DNA from 3 places in the Bradyrhizobium sp. G127 genome. Region 3 is predicted to be linked to each of the others. Evidence: predicted binding sites of a transcription regulator. Region 3 holds the regulator's gene; each other region holds the start of a gene.

Region 1 (9,923 bases), on a different contig from region 3:
AGCGCGAACAGCAGGCCTGTCAGCAGCCCACCCCATCCGAACAGCCTGTTCTGAAAATCCGTCACCGCAGGCAACGAGGGCAGCGCCACCGCGTCCGCGCGCACCAGCCAGATGACATATGGCAGCACCAGCACGATCAGGACGATGGCTGCATATAAAGGGTCAGCCGATGCCAACGCGCGCCGGCCCTTTCGCGTCGCCAGCACGAAACCGCCCAGCAACATCAGCAACGGGATTGCCGCCGCGGTGGTCAACAGCAGCAAAGCGGTCTCGACCGGCAGCAGGAACCAGGCGCTGCGCCGTCCCTGCCCGATGATCTGCCACGTATGCAGCAGCACCAGCGCCCAAAGCGGCCGCGCCAGAATCAGCGGGCCGAATTCAGCGCCGGGAAAGGAGAAGGCCGTGATGGTCGACGTCAGCAATATGACGAGGACCGCCTGTTGCGCGCCGACAATGGCGCTGCTCAACTTGAACAGCGCCCAAAACGTTACGATGAAGCAAAGCTGCGACAGCAGATAGACGCCGAAGATGTGATTGCCGGACAGCCGGAGCGCGACGTCAGCCAGCCAGAATGCGGCCGGAGGGCCGAGATCGGTCCCTACCTGGTACTCCCTGCCGAACGCGAGCACCGTCGCAACATCGCCCGGCGGACTTCCGTATAGCAGCCACGGCAGAAACAGCCACAACCCTGCCTGCGCCAGCACCACGAGCCAGAAAATCAGGCGGGGCCGGGCACGGACCAGTTCGACGATCAGGGAAGTGAAACGCATGAAACGCATGAACCGGCCTTGGAGGGACGTTCAGTGATAAAGCGCGCCGCGCAGCGAGGCAACCGAACCGCTTACGCGGTCAGGACAACATCCTCAGATATCGTCGCTGTTTCGATCGCTGCGGGGACTATGGCGTCCTCGAATCCGTGCTTGCGGCGCGCGGCGGCGACCGGCGCGAAAAAACGGCGATGATGAATGGTCGGCCCGAGCCGGTCGAGCGCGTCGAGATGAGCCGGGACACCGTAGCCCATGTGCTGATCGAAGCCATAGCCGGGATGGTCCTGCGCCAGCCGGCACATCAGCCGATCGCGCGAAACTTTTGCAACGATCGACGCCGCGGCAATCGACACCACGAGGCCGTCGCCGCCGATCACCGCCTCGCAGTCGCAGGGCGTATCCAGCCGGTCGCGGCCATCGACGAAGACATGCTTCGGCGGTTCGGGCAGCGAATGCACCGCCCGGGCCAGCGCCCACAGCGATGCGCGCAGGATATTGTCGCGCTCGATCCGCGAGGGCGGCGCGAGAGCGACCGAGACCAGCGCGGTTGCGCAAATTTCCTCGAACAATTCCTCCCGGCGCTCGCGCGTCAGACGCTTGGAATCGTCGAGGCCTTTGGGAATCCGCTTCGGGTCGAGGATCACGGCCGCCGCGACCACAGGCCCCGCCAGCGGACCGCGCCCAGCCTCGTCACACCCCGCGACCGGCCAGACGCCGCGCTTCAGCAATGCACGTTCCCGGCGAAAGGTGGGTGACGCCACCGTGATCACGCCCTTGCGCGGCGCGCTTTTCGCTGTCTTTGGAACCGGTGTGGATTTGTCCCGAATCATGCCGGGATGCTGCGGCTGCGGGCGCGGCCCCGCAAGCCGGAAATGTCATCAATGCCCGTTATTCAGAGACGCGGGGCATCACATCTTGTGCGGAATGCTGCCCTGCTACCTCTCCCCGCCTGCGGAGAGAGGTGAGGAGCACTCTTCACCACCAATCGCGTCAGCTCTTAAAACAGATCCAACTGTTCGTTGCCGCGCTTGGGCCGCGCGAAGTGAGCGGTGGTCAATTTGGAACGACGCTTGTTGAGACCGAGTTTCTCGCAGGCGATCTCGAAACGCCGGCCGATCATCCAGGCCATCGGCCCGGTGCCCTTCATGCGCGTGCCCCATTGCGAGTCGTAATCGCGGCCGTCGCGCATGTCTCGGATCAGCGTGAAGACGTGCCGGTACCGGTCCGGATAATTCGCCATCAACCATTCGCGGAACAGATCGCGGACTTCGAGCGGCAGCCGCAACAATACGTAGCTCGCTTCCTTGACGCCGGCATGCGCGGCCGCGTCAAGAATACGCTCGATCTCTGAATCGTTCAGCGCAGGAATCACCGGCGCCACCATGACAGTGGTCGGAATGCCCGCTTCCGATAGTTGCCGCAACGCCTCAAGCCGCTTCTGCGGAGTCGAGGCGCGGGGTTCCATGGTTCGCGCGAGTTTCGGATCGAGCGACGTCACCGAAATCGCCACCTTGGCGAGATTGCGCTTTGCCATCCGCGCGAGAATGTCGATGTCGCGCGTCACCAGCGCCGACTTGGTGACGATGCCGACGGGATGTGCGGTGCGCTCCAGAACCTCGAGAATACCGCGCATGATTTTGCGCTCGCGCTCGATCGGTTGATAAGGATCGGTGTTGGTGCCGATCGCGATCATGCGCGGCTCGTAGCCCGGCGCGGCCAGTTCCTTCTCCAGCAATTCCGGAGCGTCGGGCTTGGCATACAGCCTGGATTCGAAATCCAGTCCGGGTGACAGTCCGAGATAGGCGTGGGTCGGCCGCGCGAAACAATAGACGCAGCCGTGCTCGCAGCCCCGATAGGGATTGATAGAGCGGTCGAACCCGATGTCCGGCGAATCGTTGCGGGTGATAACCTTTCGCGCGGTGTCGACGCTGACAGTGGTCTTGAACGGCGGCAGTTCTTCAAGGCTTTGCCACCCGTCATCGAAGGTGACGCGAGCTTCCGCCTCAAACCGCCCGCTGGCGTTGGATTGTGCGCCTCGGCCCCTGCGCCGCTCGCGGTCGATAGCGACTTCAATTTCGGGAAAAGGAGAAGGAACACCCGCCGGTTCGGAGGGCGCCGTCACCGGCGGGTGTTTGAGGGCATGGGATGCGCGGCTCATACTCCCAACATAACAGCGAATGAGAACAAAACAAGAACTTCAATCTGCTGTCCTCAAGGATTTTCTGATCAGTGCCTGCATATTGCGAATGCCGCAAAAAGCTGCACCTGACGGGCTGTTCTGAGTGTGACAAGATGATAACGAATGCCGCATCAAGCATTTGACGGATAGCGTTCCAGCACCGACCCATGATCAGCGTTGTCATTCCCACCGAAGGCGTCGAGCAACCTGTCGTTGCCACCCTCGCTGCCCTCGTTCCCGGGGCGGCTGCGGGAATCGTCCAGAAGGTGGTCCTGGTCGACCGGCCCGGTTCCGAAACGATCGAGCGGGTGGCCGACATCGCGGGCTGCGATTTCCTGAAATTCGACGGCTCGCGGGCGGCGGCGCTTGCGGCAGGCGCGGAACAAAGCCGGTCGCCATGGCTGATGTTCCTGCTCCCCGGGGCGGTGCTGGAAGCCGGCTGGATCGACGAAGCCGCCCAGTTCATGCAGCGGGTGTCGCTGAGCGGACGTCAGCGCGCTGGCATCTTCCGCTATGCGCGTTCGCCTTATGAAGAAGCGACGGTCCGGGACGGCGTGCGGCTGCTGACCCGCTTCATCTCCGGCCCTTCCGCCGATCAAGGCCTGCTGATTTCCCGCGATCACTATGAGCGGGTCGGCGGCTACGCCCCCGCCGCGCGCCGCGCCGAGGCCAAGCTGATCTCAAAACTCGGCCGCACGGGCCGCGCCGTGCTGCGGACCAAGATTTTCGTGGCCGCCTGATAATAGTTGACTCCGTCAACAATATCTCGAAAATGCCCGTCGGTGCAAGACGAGGCATTGTCCGTGATGGACGCGCATACCAAAGCAGAACAGGAAGCAAAAATCGCCGCCATCCGGCGATTCAACCGTTTCTACACGCGAAAGATCGGCGTGCTTGAGCAGCACCTGCTCGAAAGCCCCTTCACGCTGACGGAAGCCCGAGTGCTGTTCGAACTCGCGCATCGCGACGGCGTTCTTGCCAAGGACATCGGAGCCGAACTCGGCCTCGACCCCGGCTACCTGAGCCGCATTATCCAATCCTTCACGAAAAAGGGGCTGGTGACCCGCAAGCCGGAGCCGTCCGACCGCAGGCAGGTCAAGCTGGCACTTACCGCCAAAGGCAAACAGGCCTTCGATCGCCTTGACCGCACCTCCCATCAGGAGGTCGGGAAGATGATTGACAAATTGCCCGGCGACGGGGGAGAGCGCCTCCTGCAGGCGATGACTGTTATCGAATGTTTGCTCGATGACGAAGCGCCTCGGCCGGATCTGAAACTGCGCACGCACAGGCCGGGCGACATGGGTTGGGTGGTGCAACAGCACGGCAGGCTCTACTCAGAAGAATTTGGCTGGGACATTTCATTCGAAGGCATGGTCGCCGAGATCGCCGCGCAATTCCTGAAACAATTCGACCCGGCGAGCGAACGCTGCTGGATCGCCGAGATCGACGGCAGACAGGTCGGCTCGGTGTTTCTGGTCAGGCAATCGGACGAAGTGGCGAAGCTGCGGCTGCTCATCGTCGATCCGGCGGGACGCGGTCTTGGCCTCGGCAAGCGGCTGGTCGATGAATGCATCGCGTTCGCGCGGAGTTGCGGCTATCGCAGGATCACGCTGTGGACGCAGAGCATGCTGCTGGCCGCCCGCGGAATCTATGAAAGCGCGGGTTTCGTGCGCACCGCCATCGAACCGCATCGCAGCTTCGGACAGGACCTGATCGGCGAAACGTGGGAGCTCGACTTGTGATGCCCCGGCGGCGCGAACCCGAACATTGCGTTACGCCGGATATCATCAGGTTTCACAGGATCAACGCGCGGCGGCTTCGTCTCGAAGCACGCGGCGAAATGTGCCGCATGCTGCATGAGGGTCTTGCGAAAATCATCCGGAAGTTATTTCGAAGACGCTGACATTCCACGCCTCGATATGATCGCCCGGTCAGCTTTTTGCCTTGCCGCGCTTCAGGTGCTCGTCCAGCCGCGGCATGATCTCGACAAAGTTGCAGGGCTTGGTGCGGTAGTCGAGCTGATGCGCAAGGATACCGTCCCAGCCATCCTTGCACGCACCGGGCGACCCCGGCAGACAGAAGACGTAAGTCGCGCCGGCGACGCCAGCCGTCGCGCGGCTCTGGATGGTCGACGTGCCGATCTTGGCGTAGCTCATCATGTGAAACGCAATCGAGAAACCGTCCATTCGTTTCTCGAACAGCGGCTCGATGGCTTCCGGCGTCACGTCGCGTCCCGTGAAGCCGGTGCCGCCAGTGGTAATGACGACATCGACGCCGGGATCGGCGATCCATGCTTTAACCTTGGCGCGGATCGCCTCGACGTCATCGGTCACGATGTCACGCGCGGCAAGGCGATGACCCGCAGCCGTGAGGCGATCCGCCAGCGTCATGCCCGACTTGTCGTCGGCCAGTGCGCGCGAATCGGACACCGTCAACACCGCGATGTTGAGCGGAACGAATTTCCTTGTCTCGTCGACGGCAACCATGGAGTTCGATCCTTAGCCGTCACCCTGAGGTGCGGGGCGATTCTTGCGCCGAGCCTCGAAGGGCGACGACGTTTTGCATCGTCATCCTTCGAGGCTCGCCAAGCGGCTCGCGCCTCAGGATAACGGATCCGGCTTATCAGAGACTAACACCCGGCGCGAACGTGTTGCAGGCCTGTACGGAGCCCTGCTGATAGCCGGTCATGAACCATCGCTTGCGCTGCGCGGCAGAGCCGTGAGTGAAGGAATCCGGCACGACGCGGCCCTGCGTCTGCCGCTGCAATGTGTCATCGCCAATTGCCGACGCTGTCTGCAACGCCGCATCGATGTCCCCTGCTTCGAGGAATCCGGGACGCTTCTTCTCCTCACGATTGACCCAGACGCCGGAGAGGCAATCGGCCTGCAATTCAACGCGCACCTGGATGGCGTTCGCTTGCGCCTTGCTCCCGGCCTGTTCCTGCATCTGGCGCGCCTTATCCAGGATCCCCAGCAGGTTCTGGATGTGGTGGCCGGCTTCGTGCGCGATGATGTAGGCGGCCGTGAACTTGCATGCGTTGCCGGAGCAACCCCGGAACCGGGTCTCAACCTCGCGGAAGAATCCGGTGTCGAGGAAAATCTGCCTGTCGGGCGGACAATAGAACGGACCCATCGCCGACTGCGCCATGCCGCAGCGTCCGCCATTGGTGGCATTTTTGAACAGCACGATGCGCGGCCCGCGATAGGTCTGGCCGCTTGCCGAAAAGATTTCGCTCCATCGGTCGTCGATCTCCCCAAGCACGCCTGCGATCATGCTGCCCATCTCGTCGGTGGGCGCGCCCTTGGAGGGAGCGGATCGGCGGTCGGTCTGATAGGTCGGGGCCTGCTGCTGGCCGCCGGTCAGAATCTCCGCGCCGCCGATCAGAATGCGGGGATCGATGCCGACCGCCCAGCCGATCAGGCCGAGCACGATCACGGTTCCAATGCCGAGGCCGCCACCGCCGCCCATCGGGAATCCGAATCCGCCGCCACCCCCGCCGAAGCCGCCGCCGTCATCGCGGCGATCATCGATATTGTCGCTGCGGCGGAAATCGTCATAACGCATCGGAAGTCTCCTCAACCGGGCGGGCGCGCCATGACCACAACGCGATGGAGCCGCAAAGTATCCTGTTAACGATTCATACAGCGCCCGGCAAAAATTGCCTAGTGCGGCGTAGCATTGTCTCATCCGGCATTTCGATGTGTTTCAACTCCGCGACATGAATGCCGGCTGAATTTCTCCGCGAAAAACGCGCAGCGCCAGCAAATCCAGCCATCAGACCGAGTTGATTGCAGCAACGCGTGCGCAGCAATTCGCAACGCGACACGAATCCGGAATCAATTTCGGATTAATGACAAACATGATTTCGATTAAGCCGATTTTTACCTTGGGCATTCATGGTGGTGACAGTCGGATTTGTTAGTCCCGCGTCGCCGACTGCGTCGCCTGAGTCAGGTTTTGAGTCATGGTTGTGTCGCGTCGCGGGGCGTCTGCAAGGGCGCCCCGCACTCAATTTGAAGTGCCATCCAGTTCGCAGATCGTCATTGGCGATTGCGTCGCCGAGATGTCGAAATTGCCGGCCGGTTCCGTCGATCTGGTATTCGCGGATCCGCCGTACAATCTGCAACTGAAGGGCGATTTGAAGCGCCCTGACGAATCTCATGTCGATGCCGTCAACAACGACTGGGACAAGTTCTCATCCTTCGCCGCTTACGACGATTTCACGCGCGCATGGCTCCTGGCCTGCCGCCGCATCATGAAGCCGTCGGCAACGCTGTGGGTGATCGGCTCCTATCACAACATTTTCCGCGTCGGCGCGATCATGCAGGACCTCGGCTTCTGGGTTCTCAATGATATTGTCTGGCGCAAGTCCAATCCGATGCCGAACTTCCGCGGCCGCCGCTTCACCAATGCGCACGAAACCATGATCTGGGCCGCGCGCGACGAGAACGCCAAGGGTTACACCTTCAATTACGAAGCGCTGAAAGCCGCCAACGAGGACGTGCAGGCGCGCTCCGACTGGCTGATCCCGCTCTGCACCGGCGACGAGCGCCTCAAGGGCGGCGACGGCAAGAAGGTTCATCCGACGCAGAAGCCGGAAGGCCTGCTCGCGCGCGTGCTGCTGTCGTCCTCGAAGCCTGGCGACCTCGTGATCGATCCGTTCAACGGCACCGGCACCACCGGCGCTGTCGCCAAACGCCTCGGCCGCCGCTACATCGGCTTCGAGCGTGACAAGACCTACGCCCAAGCCGCCGAAGCACGCATCGCGGCCATCGAGCCGCTGCCGGAAGCGACATTGGCTCCGTTCATGACCGCGCGCGGCGCACCGCGCGTCGCGTTTTCAGAACTGGTCGAGCGTGGCATGATCGTGCCCGGCACCAAGCTGGTCGATTCCAAGAAGAGGCACGCCGCACTGGTCCGCGCCGACGGCGCAATCATGCTCGGCGACAAGGTCGGCTCGATCCACCGCATGGGCGCCTTGGCGCAGGGCGCCGAAGCCTGCAACGGCTGGTCGTTCTGGCATGTGGAGACCAAGAAGGGTCTCCGCCTGATCGATGAACTTCGCGCCGAGATCCGCAGCGAGATGGCGGCGGGGTAAGCCGCCGTTTTTTGCCTTTCGCAATTGCCCACTTTCCCGGTCCTGTGTCATGACACCTCCCAAAGTCGGGAGCGTGCACCATGACCATTCTCATCGCAGGCGGCGGCATCGGCGGGCTGACGCTCGCGCTCAGTCTCCATCAGGTCGGTATTCCCTGCCGCATCTTCGAGAGCGTGCCGGAACTGAAACCGCTTGGCGTCGGCATCAACGTGCTGCCCCATGCGGTGCGCGAACTGACCGAGCTCGGCCTGCTCGGCAAACTGGACGCCGCCGGCGTCCGCACCCGGGAACTGTCCTACTTCTCAAAGCGTGGGAAACCGATCTGGACCGAGCCGCGGGGGCTCGATGCCGGATACAAGTGGCCGCAGGTCTCGATCCATCGCGGCGTGCTGCAACAGATTCTGCTCGACGCGGTGATCGAGCGTCTCGGCCGTGACAGCCTGCTGAACAGCCATCACCTTGCCAACTACACCGATACACCGGACGGCGTGTCCGCGCGCTTTGTCGACAAGGCAACCGGTGACGACGCTGGCACCTACGACGGCACCCTGCTGATCGCCGCCGACGGCATTCATTCCGCGGTACGCAACAAGCTCTATCCCCACGAAGGCGCGCCAATCTGGAACGGGCGCATTCTCTGGCGTGGCATCTCCGAGAGCGACGCGTTTCTTTCTGGCCGCACCATGATCATGGCGGGCCACGAAAGCCTGAAGTTCGTCTGCTATCCGATCTCGGCTCAGCTGCCGAACGGAAAATTCCGCATCAACTGGATCGCCGAACGCTACTTTCCGCCGAACCACCAGTGGCGGCGCGAGGATTATAATCGGGCGGCGAAACTCGACGAATTCCTGCCATGGTTCGAGGACTGGCGCTTCGACTGGCTGGACGTGCCCAGGCTGATCCGCAATTGCGATCATGCCTACGAGTATCCACTGGTGGATCGCGACCCGCTCGACCGCTGGACCTTCGGCAACGTGACGCTGCTCGGCGATGCCGCCCATCCGATGTACCCGATCGGGTCCAACGGCGCATCGCAGGCGATCCTCGACGCGCGGGTGCTGACGCGGGAAATTCTCGCCCACGGCGAAACGCCCGCAGCGCTTGCCGCCTATGAGGCCGAACGCCGCCCGGCGACAACTGAACTTGTGAAGCTCAACCGCCGCAACGGTCCCGAGCAGGTGATGCAGTTGGTCGAGGAGCGTGCGCCGAACGGTTTCAACGTCGTCACCGACGTTCTCTCGCATCAGGAACTGCAGGACGTCGCCAATAACTACAAGCGCGTCGCCGGTTTCCAGGTGGAGGCCCTGAACGCCAAGCCGCCGATCGTGCCTCGGCCGGAAAACGCGATGCTGTCGAGCGCGGGTTAGTCGCCCAGCCCGTGCGCGATCACCTTGCGCATGACGTTGGGCAACGCTTCGTCTTTCAACGTGGCAATCGGCACCCAGCGCATGCCGTCGGGCGCACGCGTCCGAGCGGCAACAATCGCGGTATAGACCACAAGCTCGAGCGGGAAATGCGTGAATACATGCGTCACGACTCCCGCCTTGCGATGCCAGCGCGACACCTTCAGCGCGGGCGATTGTTTCAGTGCAGCCTTGTCGTCATGGCCCGCGAGCCATTCGGAAGTCGGCACCTCCGTCATGCCCCCGAGCAGGCCTTTCTCGGTGCGGGTGCGAACCAGCAAATCGCCGCCGCGCGTAACGACAAAGGCAGCGCCGCGCCGCAGCGCCCCCGTCTTTTTCGGTGCCTTGCGAGGAAACGTCTCCTGATCGCCCCGGGTGCGCGCTGCGCAATTGTCGTTGAGCGGACACAGCCCGCAGGCCGGCTTCTTCGGCGTGCAGATCGTCGCGCCGAGATCCATAAGCGCCTGTGCGCTGTC
Region 2 (9,923 bases), on a different contig from region 3:
ATCACCACCGGCCTGAAAGCGCTGGCGAAGGAATTGAACGTTCCCATCATCGCGCTGTCGCAGTTGTCGCGTCAGGTCGAAAGCCGCGACGACAAGCGTCCGCAACTGTCGGACCTGCGTGAATCGGGATCGATCGAGCAGGACGCCGACGTGGTGCTGTTCGTGTATCGCGAGGAATACTACCTGCAGAGCAAGGAGCCGCGCATCGGCACGCCCGAGCACGAGAAGTGGCAGTTCGACATGTCGCTGGTCCACGGCAAGGCCGAAGTGATTATCGGCAAACAGCGTCACGGCCCCACCGGCACGATCAATCTGCAATTCGACGCCAACGTCACGCGGTTCGGCGACCTCTCCCATGACGGCCAGTTGCCCGAACGGTTTGGCTAGGCGATTCTAACTTTAGTCCACAATTGCTCCGTAAAGAGTGTGCTAGAGTCTGGTTCAGCTTTGCTGAATCACACGCTTCGTATTTTGTTGGGCCAATGACTCTCGTTTCCGACACCAAATCCATCGACGCCGCTGCAAACAAGCCCGCCGCTACAGCACCTGCAGGCGTGACCGGCGTGCTGACGATCGATCTCGACGCCATCGTCGCCAACTGGCGCAAGCTCAACAGCCAGGCCATCCCTGCCGACTGCGCCGCCGTGGTGAAGGCGGATGCCTATGGTTGCGGGATCACGCAGGTCAGCCGCGCGCTGGCCAAAGCCGGATGCAGGACATTCTTCGTCGCGACGCTCGACGAGGCGCGCGCGGTGCGCGAGGTCACGCCGACATCGGCTATCTATGTACTCGACGGATTCTTTCCGGGCTCGGGCGATCTTTATGCGAAGTTCGATTGCCGCCCAGTGATCGGCGATGCCACCGAACTCGCCGAATGGGATGCGTTCCGCACCACCAGCGGCTGGGAAGGCCCTGCTGCGATTCATATCGACACCGGCATGAACCGCCTCGGCTTCCGCATCGCGGATGCGCAGGCGCTGGAGCCGCGCATCAAGAACGGCAATCACGGCTTCTCGCTGGTGATGAGTCATCTCGTCAGCGCCGAAGTGCTCGGCGACCCGATTAACGGGCGCCAGGTCGCGGCCTTCCGCGAAATCGCATCGCTGTTTTCCGGCGTCCCCGCCTCATTGGCCAATTCGTCCGGCATCTTTCTTGGATCGCAATTCCATTTCGATCTGGTGCGGCCGGGTGCTGCGCTCTACGGCGTCAACCCGACGCCGGAAGCCGACACACCGATGCTGCCGGTGGTCGATCTCAGGGTGCGCGTGGCGCAAACGCGCGCCATCGAGAAAGGCGAAACGGTCGGCTACGGAGCCACATGGACCGCGCGGCATCCGACGCGGCTTGCCATCGTTACCGCCGGTTACGCCGATGGATACTTTCGCGCGGCGGGCGGCATCGACAATGTGCGCAGCGCCGAGGTGATGGTGGCAGGGCAGCGCTGCCCGATTGCTGGACGCATCTCGATGGACCTGATGGCGATCGATGTCACCGACGTTCCGCCCGGTGCGATCCGGCGCGGCGGCATGGTGACGCTGATCGGCGAAGGCATCACGGTGGACGAGCTCGCGCATCATTTCGGCACCATCGGCTATGAGGTGCTGACCAGCCTCGGCAAGCGCTATGCGCGCGTCTACAAGGGCGGCGACTGAACCACGAAAGGATCGGCAATGCCTGACGTGATGGAGTTCAAACCGGGCGATTACAGATTCATCGTCTCCCCCGGCGGACCGTTTTCCGCCGGCGTTGCCGCGATGCCGGGCTTCGGGTTGCGCAGGGTACGCTTTCTTCATCCGATTCCGATGGCCGACGGCTTTGCCTTCATCAAACGGCATCTCGGGCATGAGGGCAGGCCGGTGACGGCCCTTGCTGCATGCGAGTTGCGCTCGCCAGCCGCCATGACCGGTGAGCAGTTCCAGAAATTCAACGGCGAATATCTGAAGACACTGCATGACTGGGGATGCAAGGCCGGCGAGATCAATCCGCTGGCGCGCAGCAACCTCGCACCGATCACCGAAATCCCCAATGAGGCGATGTTCTTCGCCTTCACCTACACCGTTCCGGAATCCGGCGCGTCGGGCGATTTTCTGATCTCGGGAAAACCGGAAATCCGCGATGGCGCGCCGCCTGCGGAGCGCATTGTCGGCGGTCGCGACGTGTCATTGAAGGGGCTCGAGGTCAAAGCACGCTTTGTGATGGACGCGATGCGCGAGCGTGTCGCCGCACTCGGTTGCGACTGGGCGCGCGTGACCGCAGCGCAAATCTACACCGTCCATGACGTCCGCCCCCTGCTCGACACCGTATTCGCCGAATCCAGCATCAGTCAGATCGGCCTGGCCTGGTATCCGGCGTGGCCGCCGGTCATCGGCATGGAGTTCGAGGTGGATGTCCGCAGCGTGCGGGCGGAGCTCGTGATTGCGGGGCGCTGAGTTTGCAGGCGAGCTTCTGACGAAAAGCTTCGATGACAAGCGACGTGCGAATTCTGGATTGACTTTTGGCGCAAGATAGCGAACAAAAGAAGAACATTCTCAGACCACTTTTTCTCAGGACCTTCTTGATGGCCCGCCCCGCAGCTCTCTCCTTCGTCTGCCAGAATTGCGGCGCGGCCTATAACAAGTGGCAGGGCAAGTGCGAGTCCTGCAGCGAGTGGAACACGCTGTCTGAAGAAGACCCGACCGGCGCTATCTCGGTGCCCGCCAACCTGCGCGCCAAGCGCAAGGGCCGCCTGTTCGCGCTCCAGACATTGACCGGTGCCAGCCCGGAGCCCCCGCGCCTGCCGTCCGGCATGGCCGAACTCGATCGGGTGACCGGAGGCGGCTTCGTGCGCGGCTCGGTGCTGCTGATGGCGGGCGATCCTGGCATCGGCAAATCAACCTTGCTCACTCAGGCCACCAGCCTGCTCGCCCGCGCCGGTCATCGCGCGGTCTATATTTCCGGCGAAGAAGCCGTTGGCCAAGTGCGGCTGCGCGCCGAACGTCTCGGCCTCGCCGATGCCGCTGTGCAGCTTGCGTCGGAGACCTCGGTCGAGGACATCATCGCCACGCTGTCGGAAGGCCAGCCGCCTCGCCTCGTGGTCATCGACTCGATCCAGACCATGTGGACCGACACGGTGGAATCGGCTCCCGGCACGGTGACGCAGGTTCGGGCCTCGGCGCAGGCGCTCATCCGCTTCGCCAAGAAATCCGGTGCGGCGCTGATCCTTGTCGGCCATGTCACCAAGGACGGCCAGATCGCCGGCCCGCGCGTGGTCGAGCACATGGTCGATGCCGTGCTCTCGTTCGAAGGTGAAGGCTCGCAGCAGTTCCGCATCCTGCGGGCGGTGAAAAACCGCTTCGGCCCCACCGACGAGATCGGCGTGTTCGAGATGACCGGCCTCGGCCTGCGCGAGGTCTCCAATCCGTCCGAACTGTTCCTGTCGGAGCGCGATCTCGGCAGTCCCGGCACCGCCGTTTTCGCCGGCATCGAGGGCACACGGCCCGTGCTGGTGGAATTGCAGGCGCTGGTCGCGCCGACCACGCTCGGCACGCCGCGGCGTGCCGTGGTGGGCTGGGATTCCAGCCGCCTGTCGATGGTGCTGGCGGTGCTGGAAGCGCATTGCGGGGTCAAGCTGTCGGGCTACGACGTCTATTTCAACGTCGCCGGCGGATTGCGCATCAACGAGCCGGCGGCCGATCTTGCCGCCGCCGCTGCCTTGGTGTCATCGCTGGTCAATGCGCCGCTGCCGGTCGATGCGGTCTATTTCGGCGAAATCTCGCTGTCGGGCGCGGTGCGTCCGGTGGCCCAGACCTCGGCGCGGCTCAAGGAAGCGGCCAAGCTCGGCTTCGGCCGCGCGGTGCTGCCCGAGAATGCAAGGGGTGATGCTGGCAGCGATGCGGGGCTGTCCCTCGCCAGCGTCGGTTCGCTCACCTCGCTGGTCGCGGACATCGCCGCGAAGGGCCGCAAAGCCACAGCTGCCGCAAAAACCACTGCGGAAGCCGGATTCAGACCGGATGATGACTAAAGGCGAGGTGACGCTCGCATGACCGGGCGCTATATAATCCGCGCCCGGCCGTGACCTCGAAACCTGTCAGCCAGCCCGCCGATACCGTCCGTTAACTGAATCGGACGATCAACGGGAGCGATCCGGTTTTGACGGTGTGATGCTGGGGGTTGCGGGTTCCCGGCCCTTGCGGGACGTGCCATATGGCCGTCAGCTAACCGGGCGCAAGACGACCCGATTCGCGGTTCTTGTGGCGGCTCTTGAAACTGAAAGCGGACCTGACCAGCCGATGCCGATCACGCTTCTCGACATTATCGTCCTTGCTGTGATGCTGTTGTCGGGCCTGCTGGCGATGATCCGCGGCTTCATGCGCGAAATCCTGTCGATCGCAGCGTGGGGCGCGGCCGCGCTGACCACGCTCTATGCCTATCAGAAGCTGCTGCCGACCGCGAAAACCTACTTCAACAACGACACCGTCGCGGCCATCGCCGTGGTGGCCGGGGTGTTCATTCTCACGCTGATCGTGGTCTCGATCATCACCGTGCGCATCTCGGACATGATCCTGGATTCACGCATCGGCGCGCTCGACCGCACCCTTGGTTTCCTGTTCGGCCTCGCCCGCGGCCTGCTCATCATGGTGGTCGCATTCCTTTTCTTCGCCTGGCTGGTGCCGGACAAACAACAGCCCGAATGGGTTCGTAATGCCAAGTCGCGAGTGATGTTGCAGGGAACCGGCGATTGGCTGATGTCGCTCTTGCCGGACGACCCCGAGAACACCATCTTGAAGAGGTTCAAGAAAAAGGGCGACGAGGAGCAGACCGATGCTGCTCCCGAACCGCGCACGACGGCAACGGTGGGGAACGATGGCGGGTATGGAAAATCGGCTCGTGACGGGCTGAAGCAGTTGATCGAAGGCAAAGCCGCAGGACGCTAGGCTCAGTGCCAGTTCTGCCTCATACGAAGGGCGCGGTGGACCATATGAAAAACCCCTCTGGCGATGCGAGCAACCCGCCCCAAAATCCCGATACCGACCTCGACTGGGATCTCGATAAAGACCTCAACGGCGACACGCTCCGCGAGGAATGCGGCGTGTTCGGCATCTTCGGCCACCCCGACGCCGCGGCCATCACGGCGCTGGGCCTTCATGCCCTTCAGCATCGCGGCCAGGAAGCCGCCGGCATCGTCACCTACGACAACGGTCGCTTCCACTCCGAACGGCGTCTCGGTCTCGTCGGCGACACCTTCTCCCGCGCTGAAGTTATTTCGCGCCTCCCGGGCAACATGGCCGTCGGCCACGTCCGTTACTCCACCACCGGCGGCACTATCCTGCGCAACGTGCAGCCGCTGTTCGCCGAACTTAACGCCGGCGGCTTCGCCGTCGCTCACAACGGCAACCTCACCAACGGCCTGACGCTACGGCGCGAACTTGTCCGCCACGGCACGGTGATGCAATCCACCACCGATACCGAGGTGATCCTGCATCTGGTGGCGCAGTCCAAGCGCGGCCGTTTCATCGAGCGCTACATCGAAGCCTTGCGCGCCATCGAAGGCGCCTACGCGCTGGTGTCGCTCACCAACAAGAAGCTGGTCGGCGCGCGCGATCCGCTCGGCATCCGCCCGCTGGTGCTCGGCGAACTCGACGGCTGTCCGATCCTCGCGTCGGAAACCTGCGCGCTCGACATCATCGGCGCGAAATATATTCGCGACATCGAACCCGGCGAAGTGATCGTGTTCGACGAACACGGCCAGGAAATCCACAAGCCGTTCCCGCCGATGCCGCCCCGCCCGTGCATCTTCGAATACATCTATTTCGCCCGGCCGGACTCGGTCGTCGGCGGCCGCTCGGTCTACGAAGTCCGCAAGAATTTCGGCGCGCAGCTCGCGCGTGAAAGCCACGTCGATGTGGATGTCATCGTGCCGGTGCCGGATTCCGGCGTTCCTGCCGCGGTCGGCTACAGCCAGTATTCCGGCGTGCCGTTCGAACTCGGCATCATCCGCAACCACTATGTCGGCCGTACCTTCATCCAGCCGACCCAAAGCGTGCGCGAACTCGGCGTGCGCATGAAGCACGCGCCCAACCGCGCGGCCATCGAAGGCAAGCGCATCATCCTGATCGACGACTCGCTGGTGCGCGGCACCACGTCGAAGAAGATCGTCCGCATGATGCGCGACGCCGGCGCCAGGGAAGTCCATTTCCGCCTTGCCTCGCCGCCGATCATCAATCCCGACTATTACGGCATCGACCTGCCGGACCGGGGCGGCCTGCTTGCCGCGACCCATACGCTGGAAGAAATGCGCGACATCATCGGCGCGGATTCGCTGGCATTCCTGTCGATCGACGGCATGTATCGCGCCATGGGTTATCCGGGCCGCGACCCGGCCAATCCGAAGTTCTCGGATCATTGCTTCACCGGCGCTTATCCGACCCACCTCACCGACCAGACCCAGGTCGAACCGCAGCCGCGGCAATTGTCGCTGCTGGCCGAGGCGAGCTGAATCTTCGGCGTTTCGGTAATGCTGCCTGCGTCCGGCTTCAGTTGGACCGCTTTTGCATAAGCCAGACCGTCAGGCCGCCGCAGTCCTGATCTTCGGGTACATAGCTCACGACATCGAAGCCGTGCGCCCTGGCGAGTTTCTCATAGTCCGCGGGATCAAGGCTGGCATGATACAATGCCTCTCCCTGATACTCGCCAATCGCCTCGCCGGCCGCGGGTCCGCTCGTAAACATCAGCGCCGCTCCGGGTTCGGCATGGGCGCGAAAGACGCCCCACATCGCGCACTGATCGTCCGGCGTCAGATGAAAGAAGCTGTTCCAGGCGATGATCCCGCCGAAGCGGCGATCAAGGCGGAGATCGCGCATATCAGCGACGATCCATTCGTACGCGGGAAAGCGCGACCGGCACAGATCGATCAGCGTCGGCGATGAATCCACGCCTGTAACGCGATGCCCCGCCTCAATCAGGAAGCGCGCGACCGGCTCGCCCGATCCGCATCCGAGATCGAGCACGGTCGCGCTCTTGGGCATCGCGGCCCTGAAGCGCTCCATCCACGCGCGTTCGACAAGCCGCTTGCCTCGATCCTCGTCGAAGGCCGCCGCATGGCGTTCGTACAAGGCTCCGATATTTTTGGAAGAAGAATGCCAGGACATTGATTGCTCCCTGTCACAACATTCGCACCATGAACCGCACGCCCTCGTCGCGATAACTGCGCAGCTTTTCTGCCAGCGCCGGGACTTGCGTCTGCTCAAAGCCCTGACGCCGCCAGAACCCGGCCGATCCATTCACCGCCACCAGGGACATGGTGTGCAGCCCCGCCTCGCGGGCCCGATCTGCAAGCTTCCTGACGATCGACGCGGCGGCACCGGTGCCGCGCGCATACGGCGCCAGCGCGAGATCGTGGATGTAATACGTTGACGGCGGCGCAGGCAGTTCACCGAGCAGGGAATTGAGCGGTGGCGCGTCGAACTCCCGCCACGGATGGCTAAGCACATAGGCTGCGACGCTTTCAGCCGCCGCATATACATGGCAGCCCGCCGGATAAAGTCTCAATCGCTCAGCAAAGACTGCGTCGTCTTCCGGATAGGCCTGATGAATGGTGGCGGAGAGCGCGCAGGTTGCCTGAAGGTCGTCCGCTGTCATGGGACGCCACTGGCGGGCGGAGGGATCATACCGGGTCATGGCGGCCGTCTAGCATAAATAGCCCTGTCATGGCCGGGCTTGTCCCGGCCATTCATGTCTGTAATACCCCTGTCGGAACACGTGAATGCCCGTTTCATGGATGAGGCTCTGCTGTTGTTTTAACGGCGATGACTCGGGCGGGCCAATCCAGAGACAGCGCCGCAATGACCCAACCCCTCTCCTCCCGCATCGCTCTCGTCACCGGCGCATCGCGCGGCATCGGCTACGCCACGGCGCGCGCGCTGGCGCGGGCCGGTGCGCATATCGTTGCCGTGGCGCGGACACAGGGCGGCCTCGAAGAACTCGACGACGCCATTCGCACCGACGGCGGGACCGCGACTCTCGTGCCGCTCGATATGACAGACATGGACGGCATCGCCCGGCTGGGCGCGGCGCTGCATGAACGCCACGGCAAGCTCGACATTCTCGTCGGCAACGCCGGCGTATCCGGAACCTCATCACCGCTCGGTCATACCGATCCGAAATACTGGGACAAGGTGATGGCGGTGAATGCCACCGCAAACTTCCAGCTGATCCGCTGCATGGAGCCGCTGCTGCAAAAGTCCGACGCCGGACGCGCGGTGTTCATCACATCTGGCGCGGCCCACAAGGCCATTGCCTATATGGGACCTTACGCTGCGTCGAAGGCGGCGCTCGATGCGTTGGTGCGGGTCTGGGCCAACGAGACCGCCACCACAAATATCCGCGCCAATCTGTTCAGCCCCGGACCGATCCGCACCCGCATGCGCGCCACCGTGATGCCGGGCGAAGATCCGATGATTCTCGATACGCCCGAACAAGTCGCGGAATTCATCGTGCCGATGTGCGCGCCCTCCTTCACCGAGAGCGGAAAGTGTTTCGACTATCCATCGAAAACGCTGATGAGCTTCCGCACGCCTGCGTAGTCGCCTGTTCGATCCGATGTGACCTCTCATCCGATTGACACTCTCCGGCGCGCGCTATTCAATTTTGCGCCAAGCTGGCCCGAAGAGGCCGGCATATGCCGGAGGAAAAAGATCATGACATCCAGAACTATTCTGCGCGTTCCGTTTGCAGGCTTGGCGTTTGCAAGCCTCGCGTTTGCGGTTCTCGCCCTCGCAAGCTCACCCGCATTTTCGGGTGACGCTGCGGGCACCTGGCTGCGCGAAAGCGGCGCGTCGCATGTCAGGATCGCGCCTTGCGGTGGCGGCGCATTATGCGGGACTCTTACCTGGATCAAGCCCGGCACCGATACCAAAGCCAAGGTCGGCCAGCGCATCTTCTTCGACATGAAACCGGACGGTACGGATTCGTGGAAGGGCTCGGCCTTCAATCCGGAAGACGGGCAGACCTACGCAGGCAAAATGTCGCTCTCAGGTCATTCACTCACAACGGCGGGATGCGCCATGGGCGGAATGATCTGCAAGTCCACAAGCTGGACACGGGTGAATTGATTGCTTTCGTTCGCAGAGCGGACAACCCGCCCGCGGCGCACCGCGATGCCGCTGATGAAAAAGCCGCCAGTCTACCGGAGAAAACTGGCGGCCAGCCCCCAGCCTAAGGGGCGACCGTCCAAAAACTGGAGTAAATGGACGGTCTTCTAACAAGAGCAATATTCGCGCCAGCGCAAGGCGCGGATCGCCGCGCAGCGCCCAAACTCGCAATCTGGTTAAAGGAACGAGCGTCTTATGACGGACGCCTGCGCTTGTGCGCGAACGGATTGGCCTTCTCGCGCAGCGTGATGCGGATCGGCGTGCCGGGCAGCTCAAAAAAGCCACGCAGGCTGTTGACCAGATAGCGCAGATAGGATTCCGGCACAGCATCGGCGCGGGAGCAAAACACCACGAAGCTCGGCGGGCGCGCCTTGGTCTGGGTGATGTAGTTGAGCTTGAGTCTGCGCCCCGACACCGCCGGAGGCGGATTGTTCTCGACCGCCTGCTCGAACCAGCGGTTGAGCGAAGCCGTCGAGGCGCGCCTGTTCCAGACCGCGTAAGCGTCCTCGATGGCGCTCATCAGCCGGTCGATGCCCTCGCCCATCATGCCGGATACAGCCACCACCGGCATGCCCTTGACCTGCGGCAGCAGATGGTCGGCGTCTTCGCGCAGCTTCGCGATCTGGCTCGGCGCGCGATCCATCAGGTCCCACTTGTTGACGGCGATCACGATGGCGCGGCCTTCGCGCTCGATCAGATCGGCGAGCCGCAGATCCTGCTCCTCGAACTTGTTTTGCGCATCCATCATCAGCACGACGACTTCCGCGAAACGCACTGCGCGCAGCGCATCTGACA
Region 3 (9,923 bases):
CCGGGCGAGGTGGTCCGGCCGGTCAACGCGACGCGTAACGGCTGCGCAATCGCCCCGAGTTTGAGGTTATTCTGCTCCGCGAAACTCCGCATTGCTGCTTCCGTGGTGGCCGCCGCCCAGGGCGTGACCGTTTCAAGCGCGGTGCGGAGCTTTCCGATCAGTTGCCGCGTTTCCGGCGTCAGGACTGCAGCCGCCTTCGGCTCAAGGGGAAGCGGCCGTTCGGCGAAAATAAACTGCGCGCTGTCGATCAGTTCGATCAGCGTTTTGGCACGTTCTTTCAGTCCCGGCATCGCGGCCAGCAGTTGGGCGCGGGTGGTGTCGTTCAGCTTGGCGCGAAGGTCCGCGCCGCCCGGAACGAATTGCAGCACATCCTCGAAACTTGCCAGCAACGCCTTGTCGTCGGCGTTGCGGATGTAATGGCCGTTGAGGTTTTCGAGTTTGGCGAAATCGAAGCGCGCGGCCGAGCGCCCGACCGCGGGCAGGTCGAATTCCTTAATCATCTCCTCGGTCGAGAAGATCTCCTGATCGCCATGGCTCCAGCCGAGCCTCACGAGATAGTTACGCAGCGCGGCCGGCAGGTAGCCCATGGCGCGGTAGGCGTCGACACCGAGGGCGCCGTGGCGCTTGGACAGTTTCGATCCGTCCGGTCCGTGGATCAACGGAATGTGAGACATGACCGGCACGTCCCAGCCCAGCGCATCGTAAATATGTTTCTGACGCGCGGCGTTGATGAGGTGGTCGTCGCCGCGGATGATGTGGGTGATGTCCATGTCGTGATCGTCCACCACTACGGCGAGCATGTAGGTCGGATTTCCGTCGGATCGCAGCAGCACCAGATCGTCGAAATTCTCGTTCTGCCAGACCACGCGGCCCTGCACCTGATCCTCGATCACGGTCTCGCCGGTTTGCGGCGCGCGGAGCCGGATCACCGGCTTGACGCCGGGCGGGGCTTCCGAGGGATCGCGGTCGCGCCAGCGGCCGTCGTAGCGCATGGCGCGGCCCTCGGCTTTGGCCGTTTCACGCATCTGGGTCAGTTCTTCTGCCGATGCGTAGCAGTAATAGGCCTTGCCGGCAGCGAGGAGCTGCTCGGCGACTTCCCGGTGCCTTGCGGCGCGGGTGAACTGGTAGACGGTCTCGCCATCCCATTCGATGCCGAGCCATTGCAGGCCATCGAGAATGGCCGCGATAGCCGCGTCGGTTGAGCGTTCGCGGTCGGTGTCCTCGATCCGCAGCAACATCCGGCCGCCGCGCCCGCGGGCATAGAGCCAGTTGAATAGGGCGGTGCGCGCTCCACCGATATGGAGGAAGCCGGTCGGAGAGGGCGCAAAGCGGGTGACGACGGGTTTGGTCATGGTGGCGGTCAATGGTCCCGGGATTGTTACCGGCGGGCGTGTATCACACCGTCCGCGGGCTGTCTCAGAGCGAATTGAGAAGGGTTATCGCCGGCCTTACGGGGTGGGGAACCGGTGTGCCCGGCCGAGGTGCCGGAAGGGCATTTTATCCGGGATCGGGACGTGGCCGGGAGGGTCCACGGCACTTGGCGCGGCCCCCCGGATTTGGCACATAGGCCCCAATGTCCTGAATCCGAAGTTCGCCTCTTTTCCCAGCCTGTTTCGTAGCGAATTTCGGATTCTAAAGGACACTGGAAGTTGTGATTCCAGTGTGGCGTCAGTTCGCAAGTTCGCAAAGGAACGTGCGGCCGAATGGTGCGGACTTGCGAACTGCCACGCTGGCTTGAAAGGGTCAAAATGAACGACGAATCGGTATCGGATGCAGGCGGCGATTTCATCCGCGATATTGTCACCGCGGATCTAGCGTCCGGAAAGCACAAGAGCGTGGTGACGCGCTTTCCGCCGGAGCCTAACGGATACCTGCATCTTGGCCACGCCAAGTCGATCTGCCTGAACTTCGGCATTGCTGAGGAATTCGGCGGGCATTGCAGTCTGCGTTTCGACGACACAAATCCGACCAAGGAAGAACAGGAATATATCGACGCCATCGAGCGCGATGTGCGCTGGCTCGGTTATGACTGGGGATCGCATCTTCACTTCGCCTCGGATTATTTCGAGCAGCTTTACGTCTGGGCGCAGCATCTGATCCGGGCCGGCAAGGCCTATATCGATGACCAGACGCAGGAGGAAATTCGCCTCACGCGCGGCACGTTGACCGAGCCGGGACAGAACAGCCCGTTCCGCGAACGTAGCGTCGATGAAAATCTCGACCTGTTCACGCGGATGCGCGCGGGCGAGTATCCGAACGGCGCGCGCGTGCTGCGCGCCAAGATCGACATGACCTCGGGCAACATCAACCTGCGCGATCCGGTGCTCTACCGTATTCTCCATGCGCACCATCCGCGCACCGGCGACAAGTGGTGCATTTATCCGAGCTACGATTTCGCGCACGGCCAATCCGACGCCATCGAGCACGTCACCCACTCGATCTGTACGCTGGAATTCGCCGATCACCGCCCGCTCTACGACTGGTGCATCGAGAACCTGCCGGTGCCGTCGCGGCCCCGCCAGTATGAATTCGCGCGGCTCAACGTCACCCACACGCTGCTCTCCAAACGCGTGCTCACCGAACTGGTGCGCGGCGGTCACGTCTCCGGCTGGGACGATCCGCGCATGCCGACGCTTGCGGGCTTGCAGCGGCGCGGCGTGCCGGCCGAAGCGCTGCGCGAATTCGTCAAGCGGATCGGCGTCGCAAAGTCGAACAGCACCGTGGATATCGGCATGTTCGATTTCGTGGTCCGCGAGACGCTGAACAAGACCGCGCCGCGCCGCATGGCGGTGCTGCGTCCGCTCAAGGTGGTGATCGAGAATTATCCCGAAGGACAGATCGAGCAGCTCGACGCCGTCAACCATCCCGAAATGCCGTCGCTCGGCACGCGGCAGATTCCATTTGGCCGCGAGCTCTACATCGAGCACGACGATTTCATGGAAAATCCGCCGAAGAAGTTCTTCCGTCTTGCACCGGGCAGGGAAGTGCGGCTGCGCTACGGCTATTTCATCACCTGCCGCGACGTCATCAAGAGCGCAGCGGGCGACGTGGTCGAACTGCGTTGCACCTACGATCCCGAAACGCGGGGCGGCAACGCGCCCGATGGCCGCAAGGTTAAGGGCACGATCCACTGGGTCAGCGCCGCGCACGGCGTGCCGGCGGAAGTGAGGATCTACAATCTGCTGTTCACGGCGCCGCAGCCCGATGCCACCAATTTCGCGGAGCAGGTCAATCCGGCATCGCTCGAAGTGGTCAATGCCATCGTCGAGCCTGCGCTGACCGGCGCGGATGAAGCTGGCGCGATGCAGTTCGAGCGGCAGGGGTACTTCTGCCGCGACAGGGACTCCACGCCGGGCAAGCTGGTGTTCAACCGCACCGTTGGCCTGCGCGATACGTGGGCCAAGGTCGCGTCAGAAGGCTGAGACCAGCTCAAATGCCGCCAATGCATTTTGGCGCTTCGCCAGAGTTCGTCATGGCCGGGACAGGCCCGGCCATGAAGGGCAGAGAGCCGTTCTCTCATCAAGCGTGGCGTTGCAGGTTCGGGCAATCGCCTGAAGATATAGCCGCGCATTCTGCATCCGTTCCGCTGTTCCGGCTGGCGGCTCGTCAGTAGCATCCCGTCACTGCAACGCGCGGACGGGGCGGCGCGATGGCCAGTCGGGACAGCGATCGGCGGCGGACGCACGGCCAGGTCAGCACCTGGCCGCCGCGCGATGCGGCGCGTGCCGGAGCGGCCGCCGACAGCGGCATCGGCGTTTGGTCGTCGTGGATCGAAGCTCTCAAAAGCTGGCTGCGCGCGGAAGCGGGGCCGGGCCGTTTGCTGCCATGGGTGCCGGTCGCATTCGGCACCGGCATCGCCTTGTATTTCGCGGCGGAGCGCGAGCCGGTGGCGTCTGTTGCTGCAGCGACTGCGGCAGCGCTCTGTATCGCCGCCTTCCTGGCGCGGCAGCATCCGGTCTTTCCGTTTGTTGTGATGCTGGCTGCGTTGTCGGCGGGCTTCGCCACGGCTGCGCTGAAGACCGCGCGGGTCGCCCATGGTGTGCTGGCGCGGCCGATGTTCTCCGTTGCCATGAAGGGGTTTGTCGAAACCCATGACGAGCGCGAACGCACCGACCGCTTCGTGTTGCGCGTGGAGGAGATGGAATCTCCGCGCAGTGAGGTGAAACTCGAGCGCGTGCGGCTCTCGGTCAAAAAGGGCACCGCACCGGCGGTCGGCAGTTTCGTAGAACTGAAAGCGCGATTGCAGCCGCCGCTGTCGCCGCTGCGGCCGGGCAGCTACGACTTTGGCCGCGATATGTACTTTCAGGGCATCGGCGCATCGGGCTTCGCGATGGGCACGATCAGGATGATCGAAGCGCCGCGCCCCGGAGGCGCGTATCTGCGTTATGCTGCGACGATGCAGAACATGCGCGACGCGATCGACGCGCGCATCCGCAGCGTGCTGAGCGGCGATTCGCGCGCCATCGCCACCGCGCTTTTGACCGGCCGCCGCGACGCGATTTCCGCGCCGGTCAACGACGCCATGTTCATCTCTGGATTGGGCCATGTGCTGTCGATCTCCGGCTATCACATGGCCGTGGTGGCGGGCGTGGTGTTCTTCGCGGTGCGGGCGTTGCTCGCGCTGTTTCCCGCGCTGACCGTGACGTTCCCGATCAAGAAGTGGTCGGCGGCAGCGGCCTTCCTCGCAGCCGCATTCTATCTGCTGCTGTCAGGGGCGGAGGTTGCGACCCAGCGCTCGTTTTTCATGACGGCGGTGGTGCTGATCGCGGTGATGGTGGATCGCCGTGCCATCACGTTCCGCACCCTCGCGGTGGCGGCGATGATCGTTCTTATCATCGCGCCGGAGGCGCTGGTGCATCCGAGTTTCCAGATGTCGTTCGCCGCCACGCTCGGGCTTGTGGCGCTGGTGCAACTCGGCATGCCGAACCTGTTCGCGTCGCCGGACAATTCTCAGGTGGCGCGCGCGGCATTGTGGGGCGGGCGGGAAATTACCATGCTGGCGCTGGCGTCGCTGGTCGCTGGCCTTGCGACCATGCCTTACGCGGCGTTTCATTTTCATCGCGTGACGCCTTACGGCGTGGTGGCCAATCTCGCCGCGATGCCGGTGGTGTCGGTGCTGGTGATGCCCGCAGGTTTGCTGGGGCTGCTGGCCATGCCGTTCGGCTTCGATGGCGTGTTCTGGCGGCTGATGGATCTCGGCATCGGCTGGATGGTTGCGGTGTCGCAATGGGTCGCGGCGTTGCCGGGCGCGATCGGGCGGCTGGCGGCATTCGGCGCCGGTCCGCTGGCGGCGATGAGCATGGGCATCATTGTCTTGGGCCTGTTGCGTACGCCGCTGCGCTGGGCCGGAGCAGGGCTCGTTGCGCTGGCAGCGCTGTGGGCGCTCACCACGCCGCAGCCGGACATTCTGGTGGCGGGCGACGGACAAACCGTCGGCGTGCGCGCCAAGGACGGCAGGCTGCGGCTGATGCGCACGGCGAAAGATACGTTTCTGTCGCGGGAATGGCTTGCGGCCGATGCCGATGCACGCAACGCCGCCGATCCGTCGCTGACGGAAGGCGTGTCATGCGACGGTTCAGGTTGCGTGGTGCAGGCCGCTGACGGCGCGATCATTGCGTTGACGCTGAAACCGGAGGCTTTCTCGGACGATTGCACACGCGCCGCTATGATCGTGACGTTGCGGCAGCCGCCAACCGATTGCGCCGCTCTGGTGTTGGATCAGGAAATGCTGAAGCGACGAGGACCGCTCGCCCTGCGCAAGATGGCTGAGGGCTACGCAATCACGGCGATCCGGCCCCGCGGCGTCGATCGTCCGTGGTCACCAGCCATTGCAGAGGACGACGCGGCTGTGCCTGTCGCTCGGCCCGGCCGTCCCGCGCAGTCGGTCGATGCGACGCCTGCGGAAAGCGACCTGCAGCCGGACGATTGATCCAGCGATCCGTCTCAGTACTTGCGGACGAGTCCGACCAGCTTGCCCTGAATCCGTACGCGGTTGGGCGGCAGGATGCGGACTTCATAGGCCGAGTTAGCGGGCTCGAGCGCGATGGATGCGCCGCGCCGCCGGAAGCGCTTCAGGGTGGCTTCTTCCTCATCGATCAGCGCCACCACGATGTCGCCGGTGTCAGCGCTCTCGTTGCGTTGAATCAGCACGGTGTCGCCGTCGAGGATGCCGGCCTCCATCATCGAGTCGCCGCGCACTTCGAGCGCGTAATGCTCGCCGGAGCCGAGCATGTCGGGCGGCACGCTGATGTTGTGGCTGCGGGTTTGCAGCGCCTCGATCGGTGTACCCGCCGCGATCCGCCCCATCATCGGCACCGAGACCGGAAAGCTCGCATCCTCGTCAGGACCGGCAGACGGATTGGAGCGGACCTTGCCGAGATTGCCTTCGATGACGCTCGGGGTGAAGCCGCGGCGTGCACCGCCGGGATTGACGCCCAGTTCAGGGAGCTTGATGACTTCGATGGCGCGGGCGCGGTTGGCCAGCCTGCGGATGAAGCCGCGCTCCTCGAGCGCAGTAATCAGCCGGTGAATACCGGACTTGGAGCGCAGATCCAGCGCATCCTTCATCTCGTCGAACGAGGGCGGAACGCCAGCTTCCTTCAGCCGCTCGTTGATGAAGCGAAGAAGCTCGTACTGTTTGCGTGTCAGCATCTGAAAAGGTCCCTGGTCCCGCGACTCTTGAAGTTTCGAGCTGCCGGTATCGCGCCTCTCTGGGCCCATTTTGAAGGGTGATCAGGAGTTGCGAGTCAGTCGAAACAAAGCATGAACGAACACTATCTGTTCCATATGTGTTCCGCAACCCCTTAATTTCAGGTCAACGGCGCGCGACGGAATGCAGATGGTTCAGCGCGGCAGCCGCAGGATCGTGCAGGGGGAGCCGGCTGGGGCGGCGGGCGCGAAAGGGGGCCGGACAATCAGCACGTTGGCCGCCGCCAGATTGGCCACCAGGGAGCTGTCCTGCGCGCCCACCGAGGATGCCACCGGCAGGCCGTCCGGGCCGGGTGCGGCTCGCGCGCGCAGATAATCCTGACGTTTGTCGTTGGCCGGCAGGTCGTGTCCGAGCACGGCACGCTCGGCCACGTGATCGATCTGCGTGCGTCCCGACAGCGCGCGGATCAGCGGCACCAGAAACACGAAGGCGCAGATGTAGGACGACACCGGATTGCCGGGCAGGCCGAGCACCCGCATCGACTTCAGCCGTCCGTGCATCATCGGCTTGCCGGGGCGCAGCGCGATCTTCCAGAATGCGATGTCGACGCCTTCGGCCCTCAGCGCCTCCTGAACATAATCGTGATCGCCCACCGACGCGCCGCCGGTGGTGACGAGCACATCGACGCCGAGATCGCGCGCGCGTCGGATGCTGCTGGACGTCGCCTCAAGCGTGTCGCGCGCGACGCCGAGATCGATCGGCTCCGCGCCCTCGCTGCGGACCAGCGCGGTCAGCGCGAAGACATTGCTGGAAATGATCTGGCCGGGGCCGGGCGTTGCGCCCGGCGCCACCAGTTCGTCGCCGGTGGCCAGGATCGCTACACGCGGGCGGCGGTGCACCGGGAGCCGCGGATGGTTCATTCCGGCCGCCAGCGCGACGGAGCGGTCGGACAGCAGGGTGCCGCGTGGCAGAAGCATGTCGCCCTCGCGGAAGTCGATGCCCGCCGCGCGGACATTCCTGCCTGCCGCGATGGCTGCGTTGACGATCACGAAGTCGCCGTCGCGGGTGGCGTCTTCCTGAATGACAACGGTATCCGCACCGTCGGGCATGACACCGCCGGTGAAGATGCGCGCCGCCTGTCCGGCGTGAACCGTCTCGTTGAAAGGCCGGCCCGCAGCGACTTCGCCGATCACCTTCAATCGTGCGCCGGGCACCGCATCTGCTGCGTGCACCGCATAACCGTCCATCGCCGACATGGCGGCGGGCGGCTGCGTGCGGAGCGCGGCGATGTCGCGCGACAGTGTGCGGTGGAAGGCGTCGGTGAGCGCGGCCGTCTCTTCGGGCAGTGCCTTGACGTCCTTGAGAATGGCGGCATAGGCCTCGGCGACCGGCATCAGCGCCATGGTGAAATCCTCAGTAGTCCGCCAGATAGTGACCGGACTTTCCGCCCTTCTTCTCGACCAGACGGACGCCTTCGATGTGAATGCCGCGCTCGACGGCTTTCACCATGTCGTAGATGGTGAGACATGCCACCGACACCGCGGTCAGCGCCTCCATCTCGACGCCGGTCGGCCCCTTGACCTTCACGGTTGCGCGGACGCGGCAGCCGGGCAGCTTGGTGTCCGGCGTGATGTCGAGCGTGACTTTCGACAGTGCCAGCGGATGACACAGCGGAATGAGGTCGGAGGTGCGCTTGGCCGCCATGATGCCGGCGACACGCGCAGTGCCGAGCACGTCGCCCTTGGCGGCATTGCCCTTGACGATGAGATCGAGAGTCTTGCGGGTCATGACGACATGGCCCTCGGCTACTGCCACCCGCTCGGTATCCGGCTTGGCGGAAACGTCCACCATGCGCGCCTCGCCCTTGGCGTCGATATGGGTGAGGGCGGCACCAGTCTTCTTTGATTTTTCCTTGGCCACGGCTCAGCGCGTCCCGGTGGCGCGTTGCGCATCGTTGCGTGCCAGCAGCGTGCGGGTCGCTGCGGTTACGTCGGCCTGCCGCATCAGACTTTCGCCGACAAGGAAAGTAGCCATGCCGACCTTGGCGAGCCGCGCCAGATCCTCCGGCGCGAAGATACCGCTTTCGCCGACGCTGATGCGATCCTTCGGGATCAGCGGCGCGAGGTCTTCGCTGGTGGCGAGCGTGGTCTCGAAGGTGCGCAGGTTGCGGTTGTTCACGCCAAGCAGCGGCGAGCGCAGCTTGAGCGCGCGGTCGAGTTCTTCGCGGTTATGAACTTCGAGCAGCACGTCCATGCCGCGCGCGAAAGCGTCCTCCTCGATGTCCTTGGCCGCAGCATCGTCGAGCGCGGCCATGATGATGAGAATGCAATCCGCGCCGTGCGCGCGGGCTTCCGCCACCTGATAGGTGTCGTACATGAAATCCTTGCGCAGCACCGGCAACGAAACGGCGGCGCGTGCGGCGACCATGAAATCCAGCGAGCCCTGAAACGAGGGCGTATCGGTCAGCACCGAGAGACAGGCCGCGCCGCCGGCCTCATAGGCTTTCGCCAGCGCCGGCGGATCGAAGTCGGCGCGAATGAGCCCCTTGGACGGCGAGGCCTTCTTGATCTCGGCGATCAGTGCATAGTCGCCACTGGCATGTTTCGCGCGGATAGCCTTGACGAACCCGCGCGGGGCGGGCGCGGCCTTGGCGCGCGCCTCCATCTCGCCGAACGAACACGCGCGCTTGGCTATGGCGATTTCCTCGCGCTTGTAGGCTTCGATCTTGGTGAGGATGTCCGACAAGGGCAGTTCTTCCTCAAGCATTGGAGACGGCGACGAGGCGCGTCAGCCGGTCGGTCGCAGCGCCAGTGTCCAGCGCCTTGGTGCCGAGCGCAACGCCTTCCTTGAGGTCTTTCGCTTGCCCTGCAACCACGAGCGCCGCGGCGGCGTTGATCAGCGCGACATTGCGATAGGCGCCGGGCTTGCCGTCCAGTACATCGCGCAGAGCGCTGGCATTGGCCTCGGCGTCGCCGCCCTTGAGTTCCTCACTGGTGGCGCGCGGCAGCCCGGCATCCTCGGGTGTGACTTCGAAGGTGCGGATGTTGCCCTTCTCTAGCGCCGCGACGTAGGTCGGGCCGGTGAGGGTGATCTCGTCGAGACCGTCGGAGCCGTGCACGACCCAGATCGACTCCGCGCCGAGGTTCTTCAGCACCTGCGCCAGCGGCTCGACCCAGTGCTTGGAGAACACACCGACCATCTGCCGTTTGACCCCGGCTGGATTGGACAGCGGTCCGAGCAGGTTGAAGATAGTGCGGGTGGCGAGTTCGACGCG

The links. The regulator LexA, encoded in region 3, represses DNA repair genes until DNA is damaged. The targets are predictions, from matches to a motif close to TGTTCNNNNTGTGTTCNG.
Region 1: LVY71_RS22470 (PA0069 family radical SAM protein) is a predicted target of LexA. The motif match lies at 2,947-2,964, and genes of this name have one in related genera.
Region 2: radA (DNA repair protein RadA) is a predicted target of LexA. The motif match lies at 2,508-2,525, and genes of this name have one in related genera.

Annotation. Positions count from the first base shown of each region.
Region 1 covers NZ_JAKFGN010000003.1:602,967-612,889, reverse strand. The annotation lists gene LVY71_RS22480 (glycosyltransferase family 39 protein) at 1-770, opposite strand, end outside; gene rnhB (ribonuclease HII) at 842-1,597, opposite strand; gene LVY71_RS22470 (PA0069 family radical SAM protein) at 1,765-2,925, opposite strand; gene LVY71_RS22465 (glycosyltransferase family protein) at 3,114-3,686, shown strand; gene LVY71_RS22460 (bifunctional helix-turn-helix transcriptional regulator/GNAT family N-acetyltransferase) at 3,753-4,688, shown strand; gene moaB (molybdenum cofactor biosynthesis protein B) at 4,878-5,432, opposite strand; gene ypfJ (KPN_02809 family neutral zinc metallopeptidase) at 5,569-6,510, opposite strand; gene LVY71_RS22445 (site-specific DNA-methyltransferase) at 6,911-8,044, shown strand; gene LVY71_RS22440 (flavin-dependent oxidoreductase) at 8,125-9,411, shown strand; gene mutY (A/G-specific adenine glycosylase) at 9,408-9,923, opposite strand, start outside.
Region 2 covers NZ_JAKFGN010000001.1:2,358,546-2,368,468, reverse strand. The annotation lists gene LVY71_RS11175 (replicative DNA helicase) at 1-387, shown strand, start outside; gene alr (alanine racemase) at 483-1,652, shown strand; gene cnbZ (2-amino-5-chloromuconate deaminase CnbZ) at 1,671-2,429, shown strand; gene radA (DNA repair protein RadA) at 2,558-4,000, shown strand; gene LVY71_RS11155 (CvpA family protein) at 4,269-4,913, shown strand; gene purF (amidophosphoribosyltransferase) at 4,958-6,475, shown strand; gene LVY71_RS11145 (class I SAM-dependent methyltransferase) at 6,513-7,127, opposite strand; gene LVY71_RS11140 (GNAT family N-acetyltransferase) at 7,141-7,617, opposite strand; gene LVY71_RS11135 (SDR family NAD(P)-dependent oxidoreductase) at 7,821-8,561, shown strand; gene LVY71_RS11130 (DUF2147 domain-containing protein) at 8,676-9,089, shown strand; gene der (ribosome biogenesis GTPase Der) at 9,322-9,923, opposite strand, start outside.
Region 3 covers NZ_JAKFGN010000002.1:310,676-320,598, reverse strand. The annotation lists gene gltX (glutamate--tRNA ligase) at 1-1,352, opposite strand, end outside; gene LVY71_RS13435 (glutamine--tRNA ligase/YqeY domain fusion protein) at 1,749-3,422, shown strand; gene LVY71_RS13430 (ComEC/Rec2 family competence protein) at 3,650-5,929, shown strand; gene lexA (transcriptional repressor LexA) at 5,944-6,651, opposite strand; gene LVY71_RS13420 (molybdopterin molybdotransferase MoeA) at 6,844-8,052, opposite strand; gene moaC (cyclic pyranopterin monophosphate synthase MoaC) at 8,063-8,500, opposite strand; gene trpC (indole-3-glycerol phosphate synthase TrpC) at 8,573-9,394, opposite strand; gene trpD (anthranilate phosphoribosyltransferase) at 9,408-9,923, opposite strand, start outside.